Regions from separate parts of the Lentibacillus daqui genome, predicted to be linked through region 1. Evidence: riboswitches for the same ligand, from Rfam matches in the RefSeq annotation. Region 1 holds a riboswitch; each other region holds the start of a gene.
The links. Region 1 has a riboswitch for thiamine pyrophosphate ahead of tenI (thiazole tautomerase TenI). Riboswitches for the same ligand answer to the same signal wherever they lie in the genome.

Region 1 (3,141 bases):
TTGGGACAGACATCACGTCCAGCTGGGAAATCCTCTTTTCTCCAGGTTTTATTTTTATTGTTGCATCTGTTTATGTGTACTACGCTCATGGCATGAAAATAAAAGAATATGCACAGGCTTGGAAGGATTCCGGGAAAACAATGCTTGCCGCAGGTTCCGCGCTTGTTTTTACCGTTCCAATGGTACAAGTATTCCTTAATTCGGATGGTGGAGCGGCTGGTTACGCTGAAATGCCAATCGTCCTTGCAGACGGTGTCGCAAATCTGGCGCAAACGGCATATCCATTTTTTGCAACATTTATCGGTGGGCTAGGTGCATTTGTCGCTGGAAGTAACACGATCAGTAATATGATGTTTTCCTTGTTCCAATACGGCGTTGGTGAACGAATCGGCGGAGATCCAACCTGGATGGTCGCACTGCAGGCAGTAGGTGGAGCGGCCGGTAACATGGTCTGTGTGCATAATGTTGTCGCAGCCGCAGCCGTTGTTGGTTTAGTCGGAAAAGAAGGGCATGTCATTCGCAAGACCCTACTGCCATTTGTCTATTACTCCCTATTAATTGGTTCGATCGGCTATTCGATCATGTGGACATCCGAAAAAGGCATATTTAACATCGGATCGATCATTGCTGTCATTATTTGGGCAATTGCTATCTACTTCATTGCCACGAATAAAAAACGACTAAATGCGCTAGAACAAAACATTGCTTCGTAGCGTAAAATAGGAATGAAATATGAAAAAAGTTTGTTCATCCATTCATACTTACAAAATATATAAAATTCATTGACAAATCCTCCACACATGGTATGATACAAGCAAAGGTAAAATTTAATAAAAAACCGCTAGGGGTGCCTTCCAAAAAGGCTGAGATTAAAGTGTGACTTTAAGACCCTTGGAACCTGAACTGATTAATATCAGCGTAGGGAAGTGATGTGGAACAATAGATGTTCAAGGAATGTAACATAGGCTGGTAAAATTTCTTCATTTCTTGTATTTGTCCATAGTTGTTCAAAATAATGAACAATCTCAGGTGTTCTCAAATAATTATCCAACCACTTTCTCGATGCGCTGTCATCTTGAAAGTGGTTTTTTGTTTTGCTGAAAGGATAGGTGTTCATGGAATACAACAAAACATGGAAAAGGAAAAAGGATATAAACGCCACTAAGGAATTACATGTCGTCTCAACGGGTCAACAAACCGCTGAAACACTTGTACAAATAGTGGCAATGATTCATAAAGGTGTTAACAAGATTCATTTACGGGAGAAAAGTTGGACAGCTGCCGAACTAGTCCGGGTAATTGAAGCTTTAACGGATCGCGGTGTGCCGCTCGAAAAAATTATTGTTAATGACCGTGTTGACATTGCGCATATCTTAGGAGCAAATGGTGTTCAGCTTGCCCATCATAGTATCGATGCTTCATTGGTCATGCAGGCTTTTTCATCATTAAAAATCGGTTGTTCGATACATTCGCTTGACGAAGCAATCAAGGCAGAAAAGAAAGGGGTTGATTATCTTCTATATGGACATATTCATTGCACGAGATCAAAAGAGGGAATGACACCGAGAGGACTAAATAACTTGCGAAAACTCACGCAGCAAGTAACCATTCCCGTTATTGCCATCGGAGGAATCACACCTGAAAATACACATGACACGTTGGCAGCCGGGGCGAATGGAATTGCCGTTATGTCAGGCGTTTTCCAAGCAGATGATCCAGTGCGCGCAGTCATGAATTATCGTAAAGCAATGCATACGCAGGAGGTGATCCTATGAAGTTACGAGTAAATGGTGAACGGATTACCATTCCGTCTTCGGTAGCAACCATCACTGAGTTACTCGCATATATCCAAGTGAAGAATCCTGTCACTATTGTCGAACATAATGAAAATATTTTGGAAAAACATGACTATGACAGTGCAAAATTATCGGATGGAGACAAAATAGAATTAGTTCAATTTGTAGGAGGCGGTTGACTTGCTAACAATTGGAAATAAGCAATTTAATTCAAGATTATTATTGGGTACAGGAAAATATCCGAATTTTGATATTCAAAAAGCAGCGATTGAAGCATCGGAAGCAGAAATCTTAACGTTTACCGTTCGCCGGATGAATATTTATGAGCCAAACCAGCCCAATTTCCTGGAAAAACTGGACGTAGAGAAATTTAGTCTTTTACCGAATACGGCTGGTGCAAAGTCAGCGAAAGAAGCCGTACGACATGCCAAGTTGGCAAGAGCATCGGGACTATGTGACATGATCAAAGTGGAGGTCATTGGTTGTGATAAAACATTGCTGCCAGATCCGCTGGAAACATTAAAGGCAACGGAAGAATTGCTAAAAGAAGGATTTATTGTTTTACCGTATACTTCCGATGATGTGGTACTAGCCAAAAGGTTGGAGGAGCTTGGCACACATGCGATTATGCCTGGGGCGTCACCAATTGGCTCGGGGCAGGGAATTATCAACCCGGTTAATTTGCGTTTTATCATTGAGCAAACAGAAGTTCCTGTGATTGTTGATGCCGGAATCGGCTCCCCGGCCGATGCAGCTTATGCAATGGAACTTGGTGCAGACGCTGTTTTATTAAATACGGCGGTTTCAGCGTCTAAAGATCCGGTCAAAATGGCAAAAGCGATGAAGCAAGCAGTGGAAGCTGGTCGCTTAGGATATGAAGCTGGGCGTATCCCGAAAAAACGGACCGCCACAGCAAGCAGTCCAATGGAGGGAATAAGTATTGGCTGAAAAATCAATACCTACTCAAAAACATGATCAAAATACGAACGAAAAGGGACAGGTGAAGGGATGAATGATCGTTATTCCAGACAGACGTTGTTTAAGTATATTGGTGAAGAGGGCCAACAAAAAATGGCGGGAAAACAGGTACTTATCATAGGTGCGGGTGCGCTTGGCACAGGAAATGCAGAATCGCTGGTTCGTGCGGGTGTAGGAAAAGTAACCATTGTCGACCGTGATTATGTAGAATGGAGCAATTTACAGCGGCAACAGCTTTATGTGGAATTGGATGCAAAAAACCGGATACCTAAAGCTGTTGCTGCAAAAAAACGGCTGCAGCAAATCAATTCCGAGGTAGACATTGAATCACATATTTTAGATATCACACCACCGGAAATGGAGCAAC
Region 2 (3,141 bases), 520 kb from region 1:
GAATCCTTTTTTTAAGGCAATTTCTTTTAGTTCCGCAAATTCATCCGGGTGGTAGTAACGTTCAACCCTTAAGTGTTTTTTTGTTGGTTGCAAATATTGACCGATTGTCATGATGTCTACGTTGTGTGCCAATAAGTCATCCATCGCTTGTAAAATTTCTTCTTTTTCTTCGCCTAGACCGACCATAATACTTGATTTGGTTGGTGTATTTGGTGCTATTTCTTTTACCCGTTCCAGCAATTGTAAGGAACGGTCGTATTTTGCAATTGCCCGTACGCGTTTAGTTAATCTGCGTACTGTTTCAATGTTATGGTTAAAAATGTCTGGTTCACTATCCATTAAAGTATGCAGGCTTTCGTAGTCACCTTTCATGTCCGATGGTAACACTTCAATCGTGCAGCCAGGGTTTTCACGGCGGATGGCTCTTACCGTTTCCGCAAATACCGCAGCGCCCCCATCATTTAGGTCATCGCGAGCGACTGCTGTCACAACAACATGTTTTAAGCCCATAATCGATACGGATTCCGCAACACGAGTAGGTTCTCCCCAATCCAGTTCGTTTGGTAATCCAGTTTTAACTGCACAAAAACGGCAGCCGCGGGTACAAGTGTCACCAAGAATCATAAAAGTTGCCGTTTTTCGTTCACTCCAGCATTCGTGGATGTTCGGACAGCGTGCTTCTTCGCAAACGGTATTTAATCGTTTATCACGCATGAGTTTCTTTAATCCACGGTAAGATTGGTTCGTATTGATTTTTGTTTTCAGCCATTCCGGTTTTCTTATGTATTCCTCCTGTTTAGCCATTAAGTACACGCTCCTTTGAATGATGTTTGAAATTCCAATCATGATTGCTGTATTTATCAGCAGCTAGCTGGTAGACTTCCTCCCATTGCTGATTGGTTAATTCAAATGGAGATAGTTTGATATCTACTCCAGTTTCAAAACCTTGTTTAAACGCGTCTTTCATAGTGCTCATGGATATGGATCGGTTTGTTTCTTGACGGATGGTTGTTGCTTTTGTATCAAATGCTGCTCTTTTTCTTTCTCGTATTTCCTCACTTGGAAAACGGAATAGATCGAAAAGTATCGTTTTGTTCATGGAATGTGGAATCGATCCATGCTGCAGCAATACTCCTTTTTGCCGGGTTTGTGCATTGCCGGATATTTTCTTCCCACCCGCCAGCAACTCGTATAACGCCGGTCTTTCAAAACACACTGCAGAACGGTTTTGAATGGAATGTCTTTGTTTGGCATAATCGACTGTGATTCCTAAATTGGCATACCCGTCAAAGATACCCTTGGATAGAACATAGTAAGCTTCCGTGATAGATGCTGGGATAAATGATTTGTTCTCCGCAATAACAAGACTGTAGGTTAACTCATCATCGTGCAGTACCGCACTACCACCGGTTAACCGGCGAACCACTGGTATCCTATACTGTTGCAATGCTGATGGATCAATCGTTTTATGAACATCCTGAAAATAGCCAACAGATAAACTTGGTTTTGCCCATTGATAGAAACGTAAAATGGGCGGGATTTTTCCTTCACTGTGCCAAATAAGCAACAATTCATCTAATGCCATATTTGTTGCAGCATCGTGTACTCCGGTGTCTAAAAATCCCCATGAATCTTGCAATCGAATCTCCTCCGTGTTTTTGGTGCTCCCTAAAAAGCAAACGATAAAACAAAAACTGCCCAAATGAGATGGCAGTCTGTTTGTATATAACATGTACCCATGCTACATTGACCACTTCCCCACGCCAGTATTACCCAGATCGGGTGCCAAGGGTTAGAACAAAAAAAGTTCTTCTCAGCCTTTGAAATGCTCCCCTAGTGAACTTGTTATATTGTTTCGATAAGTCCATGGTAAATGGAAAATGTTACATTGTAAAGCGGATTTGAAATTTTTGCTGTTTCGATAACTTTCATGCGATATAATGGGAAGTAAAAGCAATGCTAGAAGGAGAACGGTATGCTGAAAACAGGTAATGTAAAAGAATTAGTAAGTAAAGAAGAATGGTTGCCTACATTCCGCTTGTATAGCAATTGCGGACGCATTTAGATGAAGAAATGTACATGGATTATTTGGCAAGTATATGAGAAAGTGGAAGAAGGGAGAGGTTGGAGCCGGTTTTGCTAGGGTAGAAGAATTGATCACACGATGTTCAGGCCGAAATTTACCACGTGTTTCTTGGCGTGGCTGAATCGCTGATAGAAAGCTCAAAACCGCTGATAGGAATCCTGAAACCGCTGATAGAACGCCCGAAACCGCTTATAGGCAGCTCGGAACCGCTGATAGGGAGCCCGAAATCGCTGATATATTATCGGACTCATGATAAAAATGACAAGTTCCGTGTTGTTTCGTGGCTGTTTTTGGTAATCCTTACTGTCTCGGGCTGCTGAAAAAGTGTGATCATAGGTCTGTCGCAAATTAGATATAACGCATGAGAACATAACTGCATCGTTTTGTCGGCAGGTGGGTAGAAGGTTAAGGATACCAGGAAGGTTGATAAAAATGTAGATAGTGTAAAACCGGGGGATAAAAGTAACCTTGCACCTGGTGGTGGATTGGCTGCACATGAAATAAAAGGTGGACATTTGATTGAAAGACATGTTGGAAAAACGGATAAAGAGCTATTAGAGAGGATAAATAAAAATCCGAAAATTACTGGTTCATCTACCTTTAAAGATAGGGCTACGGCTGAGAAAATTGTTAATAATGTTTTGAACGATACAAACAATAAAGAAGTTATTCAATCTTGGCTAGATAATCCAAAAAGCAAGTCAACTTTAGTATTGACCTATCAGGGAACAGAGGTGATAGGAAGGGAGATAAAAAAGGCTCCGATTCGGTTAAAAATATGACAAATGCTAGAATTGTTTTGAAAAAGGATGGCGAAGGGAATTTTGTTCTAACTGGTTATCCAAATTAAGCAAATCAATACTAATTGAAAGGGGTGTGTTGTTTTATGTTACTCCCTAATAAACAGGAAGAGCCAGTTTTTCAATTTTTGGCTGGAACTTTTCATCAGGACATTGAATCTCCAGAACAAGCCTTGGAGGAATTGTTGGTGGATGAAACCAAAGAGTATTTAGAATATGCGATTGTTTTTTTGTCGGATTTTATAAACAGTAATT
Region 3 (3,141 bases), 120 kb from region 1:
TTGACATTATTCGGCGGGGTTAACGAACCATGTGTTGACTGCATCCCCAAAACAAACGTTGCTGAGTCTGCTGAAGTAATAAAAAACGAGCCAATTAGCAAAATAGCAAAAATGGAAAGGATGAATGATAATGGTAATTGATCGAACATATTAAACAATACAAGCTCTGTCGTGTATTGGGTCAAATCTACTCCGCTATTTTGTACATCACCTGCCGTTGTCCCAAATGCTGCAAACCATATTGAAGTAAATAATGTTGGAATCACCATGACGCCTAACAAAAATTGCCGAATGGTGCGCCCACGAGAGACACGGGCAATGAACATTCCAACAAAAGGCGCCCATGCAATCCACCATGCCCAAAAGAAAATGGTCCAGTTATTATGCCATTCCCGATTGTCCCCTGTAAGTGGAGCTGTGCGAAAGCTCATTTCCACAATATGTTGCATATACTTTCCAAACGTATCAGTAAACATATCCAGTATGAGCAATGTAGGGCCGACGATGATGACGATAACAAGTAAAAGAGCGGCAAGCACCATATTGGTATTGGATAAATATTTAATCCCTTTGCTCAAACCTGACCACGCTGAAGCAATAAAGAGAACCGTTACCACAGCAATGATGACAAACTGTGCGGTAAAACCAACATTTATACCAAATAAATGCGAAAGCCCTCCATTAATTTGCGCTGCCCCAAAACCAAGCGAGGTTGCTACACCGAATACAGTTGCAAATACGGATAGTACATCGATCAGCACACCAAGCGGACCGTTCATTTTTTCTCCAAATAACGGCTTTAATGTTGCTGAAATCAATCCTGGTTCTTCCTTACGAAATTGAAAAAAAGCCAATGACAGTGCCACAATACCATACATAGCCCAAATATGTACGCCCCAGTGGAAATAGCTATAGGCAAGCCCTTCCTTAAATGCTGCATCAGTACCTGGTTTCTCTGTGGCAGCATCAAGTGCATAGTTAAATAATGGCTCCGCTGCCCCGTAGAAAACAAGACCAATCCCCATACCAGCTGAAAACAACATAGCAATCCATGTTGGTGTTGAGAAATCGGGTCGTTCATGATCCTTGCCAAGGCGAATTTTGCCGTATGGACTAATGGCAATGATGATTGCAACGATGAGCATGACCGCCATCAACAGCATGTAATACCAACCGAATGTAGTAGCTACAAAATCCTTTATGTTGCCAGTTATTCGTTCAAATTGTGAAGGAAATGCCACACCAAATATCACGGCTAAGACGACTATTACCAATGTTATGTAAAAAACCCTTGTAACTTTCTTCATGAATCCCCCTGATAAAGTTTTGACATAGGATTAACAATAACAAAGACCAGCAAGCAATGCAATGGGACATGTGGAGGGTACATGAATCCTCAACAAATAAAAGGTCAGCACCAAAATCTATTATTGAAATTAATGAATAAAAAGAGTGCATGATTGACCGGCATGTGCTATGATGAGATTAAATAAAATGATAACGCAACCACAAGGGGAGCTTTAAAGCTGAGAGAGAACGTTATTGTTCGGACCCTTTGAACCTGTTAGTTAGCACTAGCGTAGGGATGTGGTGAGTAAATGCGGATGGTTCGCTGGATTTATGGCTGCCCGATAAAAATCCGTATATTTCACCAATGTCTCCCTTTTGGTTCGTTCTGAAGGAGGCATTTTTATATGCGAAAATTAAGTTTGCAAACACTGATAGAAGTGGCCATACTTGCGGCATTTGCGATGGTGCTGGATCTATTGCCATCATTGCGTTTTGGACCGTCGATTTCCATTTCTTTTGCGATGATCCCAATATTTATCGTTGCCTTTCGCTGGGGATTCGTAGCGGCCAGCCTATCTGGTTTTCTTTGGGGACTTCTACAAATTGCGCTTGGTCAGGCATGGATACTTACCCCTACCCAAGCATTTATTGAATATTTTATTGCTTTTGCTTGTATTGGATTTGCAGGGCTGTTTTATCACCAAGTCAAAGGGAACCTACAAAAGGGACACAAAGGACATGCTTTGTTATGGATGACGATTGCCATATTTGTTGGCGGGGCGACACGTTATTTTTGGCATTTTGTCGCTGGGGTTATCTTCTTTAAGAAGTATGCCATTGAGGCGGGGAAATCACCATTTATTTATTCGCTGGTTACCAATGGCATCACCTATATCGCTGTCTCAATCGCCTGTGCGGTTATTTTGGGATTGATCGTTTCAAAGGCAGGACAAATCATCACCTCGGCGAAACAAATAGGTCAGCAGCGAAGGGCAGGTTAATAAAAGGACAGTCCTCTACCATTTTAGGGGACTGTCCTTTATTCAATCCGGATTGTATTTTTCTATTTTGGATGGTATTGACGCCCTGTTCACGGTAGATTCCTCACGCTTTTTCTTTCCCATCGCCCGTGACCGCTCTTCTCTCGATAGATTCCTCCTATTTTTACTCTCCTATCTGCCGTGAGAATCTGTAGCTAATTATGATTTTGTATTTTGTTTATCTATATTGTATGTCATTTTTCATCATTTACCTGTTCGATTTGACATGGATGTTGTATACTGGAAGAGGAAATAAAATATTCGTGTAACAGACTCGGGTGTCTAGCGCAACTGTTCAAGAGGTTCGAATGAATTCTGGCTGATGTGCCTCTTTTTGAACACGGAATAATAGACTTAAAATGGAAGTTCGGTGTAAATCCGACGCGGTCCCGCCACTGTAAATGGTTGTTGCCTTTTAATCCACTGTACATAGGTTTGTATGGGAAGGGAAGGGCAACGGTAACCATGAGCCAGGACACTGCCTGATTCTGAAACACCATGAACCTACGCGGATAGGGAGGTGTGCAACTTGGCTGGATGGTACTGCTTTGTCAAAAATAAGTATCCATCTACTGTTAATGAGTAGCACCCCTTTTTAATAGGAGGTGTTTTTTTATTGCTTATCCATGGTTATGAGAGAAGACTGCTTTGTAGCGCTATTTTGTAAACACTAGGGGGGACAATACGATCATGAAAAAGATTTATTTGGTTTTATTCACTGCTATCTTATTTTTAGGAATTTTAGCCGGTTGTGGAAATTCAGATGATAACGCTGAAAAAGGAAAGGATAATGCAGACAATACTAAAACAG
Region 4 (3,141 bases), 570 kb from region 1:
TTCCTGTATGACCTTCTGATTCATTTGCTGACCTCCTCGATTCGTGGTGCCCAATGATTTGTTGGACCACTGCCATGACCAATTGCAAACGAATGACCGATGGCAGCCGTTATATATTGCTTGGCGGCGTTGACAGCCTCTAAAAGCGGATTGCCTTTAGCTAATAACGCGGTAATTGCCGCTGAATAGGTACAACCGGTTCCATGGGTATCTTTTGTTTCAATGCGTTCAGATGAAAAACGGTGTATCTTGTTGCCATCGTGCAAAAAGTCGACAGCATCCCCCGCTAAATGACCGCCTTTAACAAGCGCGGCACCTGCTCCATACTTATTTACAATTTGTTCAGCGGCCTCTTTTAGATCATCCATGGTGCTAATCGATTGCCCTGTTAGATATTCTGCTTCCGGTACATTGGGTGTGACTAATGTAGCCAGAGAAAGCAGATTGTTGCGTAAATAGTCACGCGCCTCCTCGTCAATTAATGAATCACCACTTGTCGCGACCATGACCGGATCCATTACAAAAGGGACAGGAATATTTTCTATCTTGCCGGCGATACTTTTCATCATCGCGGTATTGGCAATCATTCCCGTTTTAAACGCTTGAAACGGGATATCTGAAATAACGGAATCCAGCTGTTCTTCAATCATGTCCGTTAAAATGTGCTGTACATCCTGAACCCCGGTTGTATTTTGGGCAACCACGGAAGTAATCACCGACATCCCATAGCATTTAAATTCCTGAAATGTTTTTAAATCGGCCTGAATGCCAGCACCGCCACTAGGATCAGTACCAGCAATAGTCAGTGCACAAGGTATTTGTCTCATTTGTCATCATCCTTTCGGGACAAGGGGCTCCCTTGTTCCAGTTTTTAAATGTTTGGCAGTACGTTTCGTTGTTTCAACCGAGCTGCAATAATCCAGCCTATCAACGCCCCAGCTCCACTGCTTACCAGGAATGACGGGAAGAAAAATAATGCACCAACTGAACTTCCCATCAAGAGGTTGGCAAACGGTACAGCAAACAAAGAGCCAATCATACCGGTTCCAATAAATTCACCAATTGCCGCCCAAATCTTTTTCCCGAACCGTCGATAAAGATAACCTGCCAGAAATGCGCCAATCATGCCGCCGGGAAACGCCAAAATGGAGCCAAGACCAAGCAAGTTACGAATCAGTCCGATCATGAAGGCGATCATAACAGCGGGGGCTGGGCCAAGTATGATGGCTGCCAGCACATTCACCGCATGCTGTACTGGATAGGCTTTAGCAACTCCTGCAGGAAACCAGAGAATTTGGGATCCAATTGTTCCAATGGCTACAAAAACAGCCATCGTTGTTAATAAACGTGTCCGGTTCATCCAATTCCTCCTTTCCATGTTTCCATGGCATATAAAAAAAGCTAGATCCTTATGATGGACCCAGCTTGCGTAGAGAAAAGTTTATCGTGATTTGTCACAACTACTTCCCTCCGCTGGTATTAGCCAGATCAGGTCCATAAGGGTCGGAAAGAAATGCAACTTTCCTCTCAGCCCGCATGCGGGGCACCCCTAGTAGTGTAAATACTATGAAATTTGCCTGTTGCAATAATCTTAACAGAGAAGGATTGGTTTGTCACTTATGAATCACGTTTTATAATGTGAAGAAAAATTGTAACTTCTACCTCTATCTTGCCTGGCGGTTGGAGGGAGTTAAAATATGTTGTTACATTAGATGTAAGCGCAGCCTTAAAACAAGTAAAGGCGCAAACCTGCATAAGCTTCATTTTAAGGTTAAAAACCTGTTGACACTCCAAAATCATGAGCGTATAATATCATCTTGTTATCAAATTGTTTAGTGATAAGATATTTTTTAGTGAGATAATATTTATATAAGGAGGGAAGTCATGAAGAAGGATGATTTCCTTGAGTTGGAGGGCATTTTCCGGAAAATCACGAAGAAAATCCCCGGAGAATGGAGAAAGCATACGAAATCGGCTTTCTCCAGAACAGAAGCACTTGTCCTTTATAAATTATATTATGAGGGACAACAACGTGCTTCTGAGCTAGCAATGGTTCTTTCCATCACTACTGGCGGCTTGACAGGTCTTACCGATAAGCTTGTTGAGGGCGGATATGTGGAAAGGAAACGGACGGAAGAAGATCGCCGGGTTGTTTACCTGTCCATTACCGATAGCGGAAAGGAAATGGTCAAGGCTATGAATGCTGCCCGAAAAGCATTTATTGAAAAATTGTTCAATGGGATATCAACGGAAGAGTTAAATCAGTTTAAGAACACAGCCGCAAAATTATTACGGAATTTTGAGGATGTGGAAAATCAATAACTTAGGGAATAGGAGATGAAAGAAAAGCATGACTGAAACAACTACAAGTAATGCAACGAATATAAAAAAAGGCCCCATTCTTGCGGTTATTATTCTTGGTGCGTTTGTATCGCTGTTGAATCAAACGTTAATGAATGTGGCCTTGCCTTCGATCATGGAGGACCTGGATATAGGGGAAAGCACTGCACAGTGGATTACGACCGGATTTATGCTGGTTAATGGTGTGCTGATCCCAATTACTGCATTTTTAATGGAGAAGTTTTCAACCAGACAGCTATTTATAACTGCAATTAGCTTATTTGCTGCAGGTACATTAATCTGTGCCATTTCACCAACTTTTATTATCTTAATGACTGGCCGCGTTATTCAGGCAGTTGGCGCAGGGATTATTATGCCACTATTAACAACGGTTGTATTGGCTTTGTTCCCGGTTGAAAAGCGTGGTGGTGCAATGGGGATTATTGGGATTGCCATTATTTTTGCACCAGCTGTAGGCCCAACACTGTCAGGGTTTGTAGTACAAAATTATTCATGGCGGTTATTGTTCTGGATTATATTTCCAATTGCTGTATTAACAATTATCTTCTCGGTTATTTTCTTAAAGAATGTAACCAAACAGACATTTCCAGACATCGACATCCTGGCAATTGTTCTCTCAACACTTGGTTTTGGCGGTATCCTGTACGGTTTCAGTACTGCAGGTACAAACGGCTGGACCAATGCATCGGTGATCATTGGATTGATTGTTGGCTTTGTCGGCCTTGCCTTGTTTATTTGGCGCGAATTGGTTATGGAAGTTCCAATGCTGGATTTCCGGGT

Region 2: it holds a riboswitch for thiamine pyrophosphate, as region 1 does, so the genes downstream of both, O2S85_RS02115 (lipoate--protein ligase family protein) here and tenI (thiazole tautomerase TenI) in region 1, are expected to answer to the same signal.
Region 3: it holds a riboswitch for thiamine pyrophosphate, as region 1 does, so the genes downstream of both, thiT (energy-coupled thiamine transporter ThiT) here and tenI (thiazole tautomerase TenI) in region 1, are expected to answer to the same signal.
Region 4: it holds a riboswitch for thiamine pyrophosphate, as region 1 does, so the genes downstream of both, thiW (energy coupling factor transporter S component ThiW) here and tenI (thiazole tautomerase TenI) in region 1, are expected to answer to the same signal.

The regions. Positions count from the first base shown of each region.
Region 1 is NZ_CP114176.1:913,796-916,936, forward strand. It holds gene O2S85_RS04790 (L-lactate permease) at 1-713, shown strand, start outside; TPP riboswitch at 834-942, shown strand; gene tenI (thiazole tautomerase TenI) at 1,116-1,775, shown strand; gene thiS (sulfur carrier protein ThiS) at 1,772-1,975, shown strand; gene O2S85_RS04805 (thiazole synthase) at 1,977-2,744, shown strand; gene O2S85_RS04810 (thiazole biosynthesis adenylyltransferase ThiF) at 2,805-3,141, shown strand, end outside.
Region 2 is NZ_CP114176.1:396,499-399,639, forward strand. It holds gene lipA (lipoyl synthase) at 1-804, opposite strand, end outside; gene O2S85_RS02115 (lipoate--protein ligase family protein) at 797-1,639, opposite strand; TPP riboswitch at 1,739-1,845, opposite strand; gene O2S85_RS02120 (RNase A-like domain-containing protein) at 2,572-2,868, shown strand; gene O2S85_RS02125 (contact-dependent growth inhibition system immunity protein) at 2,973-3,141, shown strand, end outside.
Region 3 is NZ_CP114176.1:1,029,636-1,032,776, forward strand. It holds gene O2S85_RS05275 (BCCT family transporter) at 1-1,307, opposite strand, end outside; TPP riboswitch at 1,502-1,603, shown strand; gene thiT (energy-coupled thiamine transporter ThiT) at 1,695-2,291, shown strand; cobalamin riboswitch at 2,636-2,830, shown strand; gene O2S85_RS05285 (ABC transporter substrate-binding protein) at 3,021-3,141, shown strand, end outside.
Region 4 is NZ_CP114176.1:344,837-347,977, forward strand. It holds gene thiM (hydroxyethylthiazole kinase) at 1-24, opposite strand, end outside; gene thiD (bifunctional hydroxymethylpyrimidine kinase/phosphomethylpyrimidine kinase) at 21-827, opposite strand; gene thiW (energy coupling factor transporter S component ThiW) at 872-1,360, opposite strand; TPP riboswitch at 1,449-1,561, opposite strand; gene O2S85_RS01850 (MarR family winged helix-turn-helix transcriptional regulator) at 1,885-2,322, shown strand; gene O2S85_RS01855 (DHA2 family efflux MFS transporter permease subunit) at 2,351-3,141, shown strand, end outside.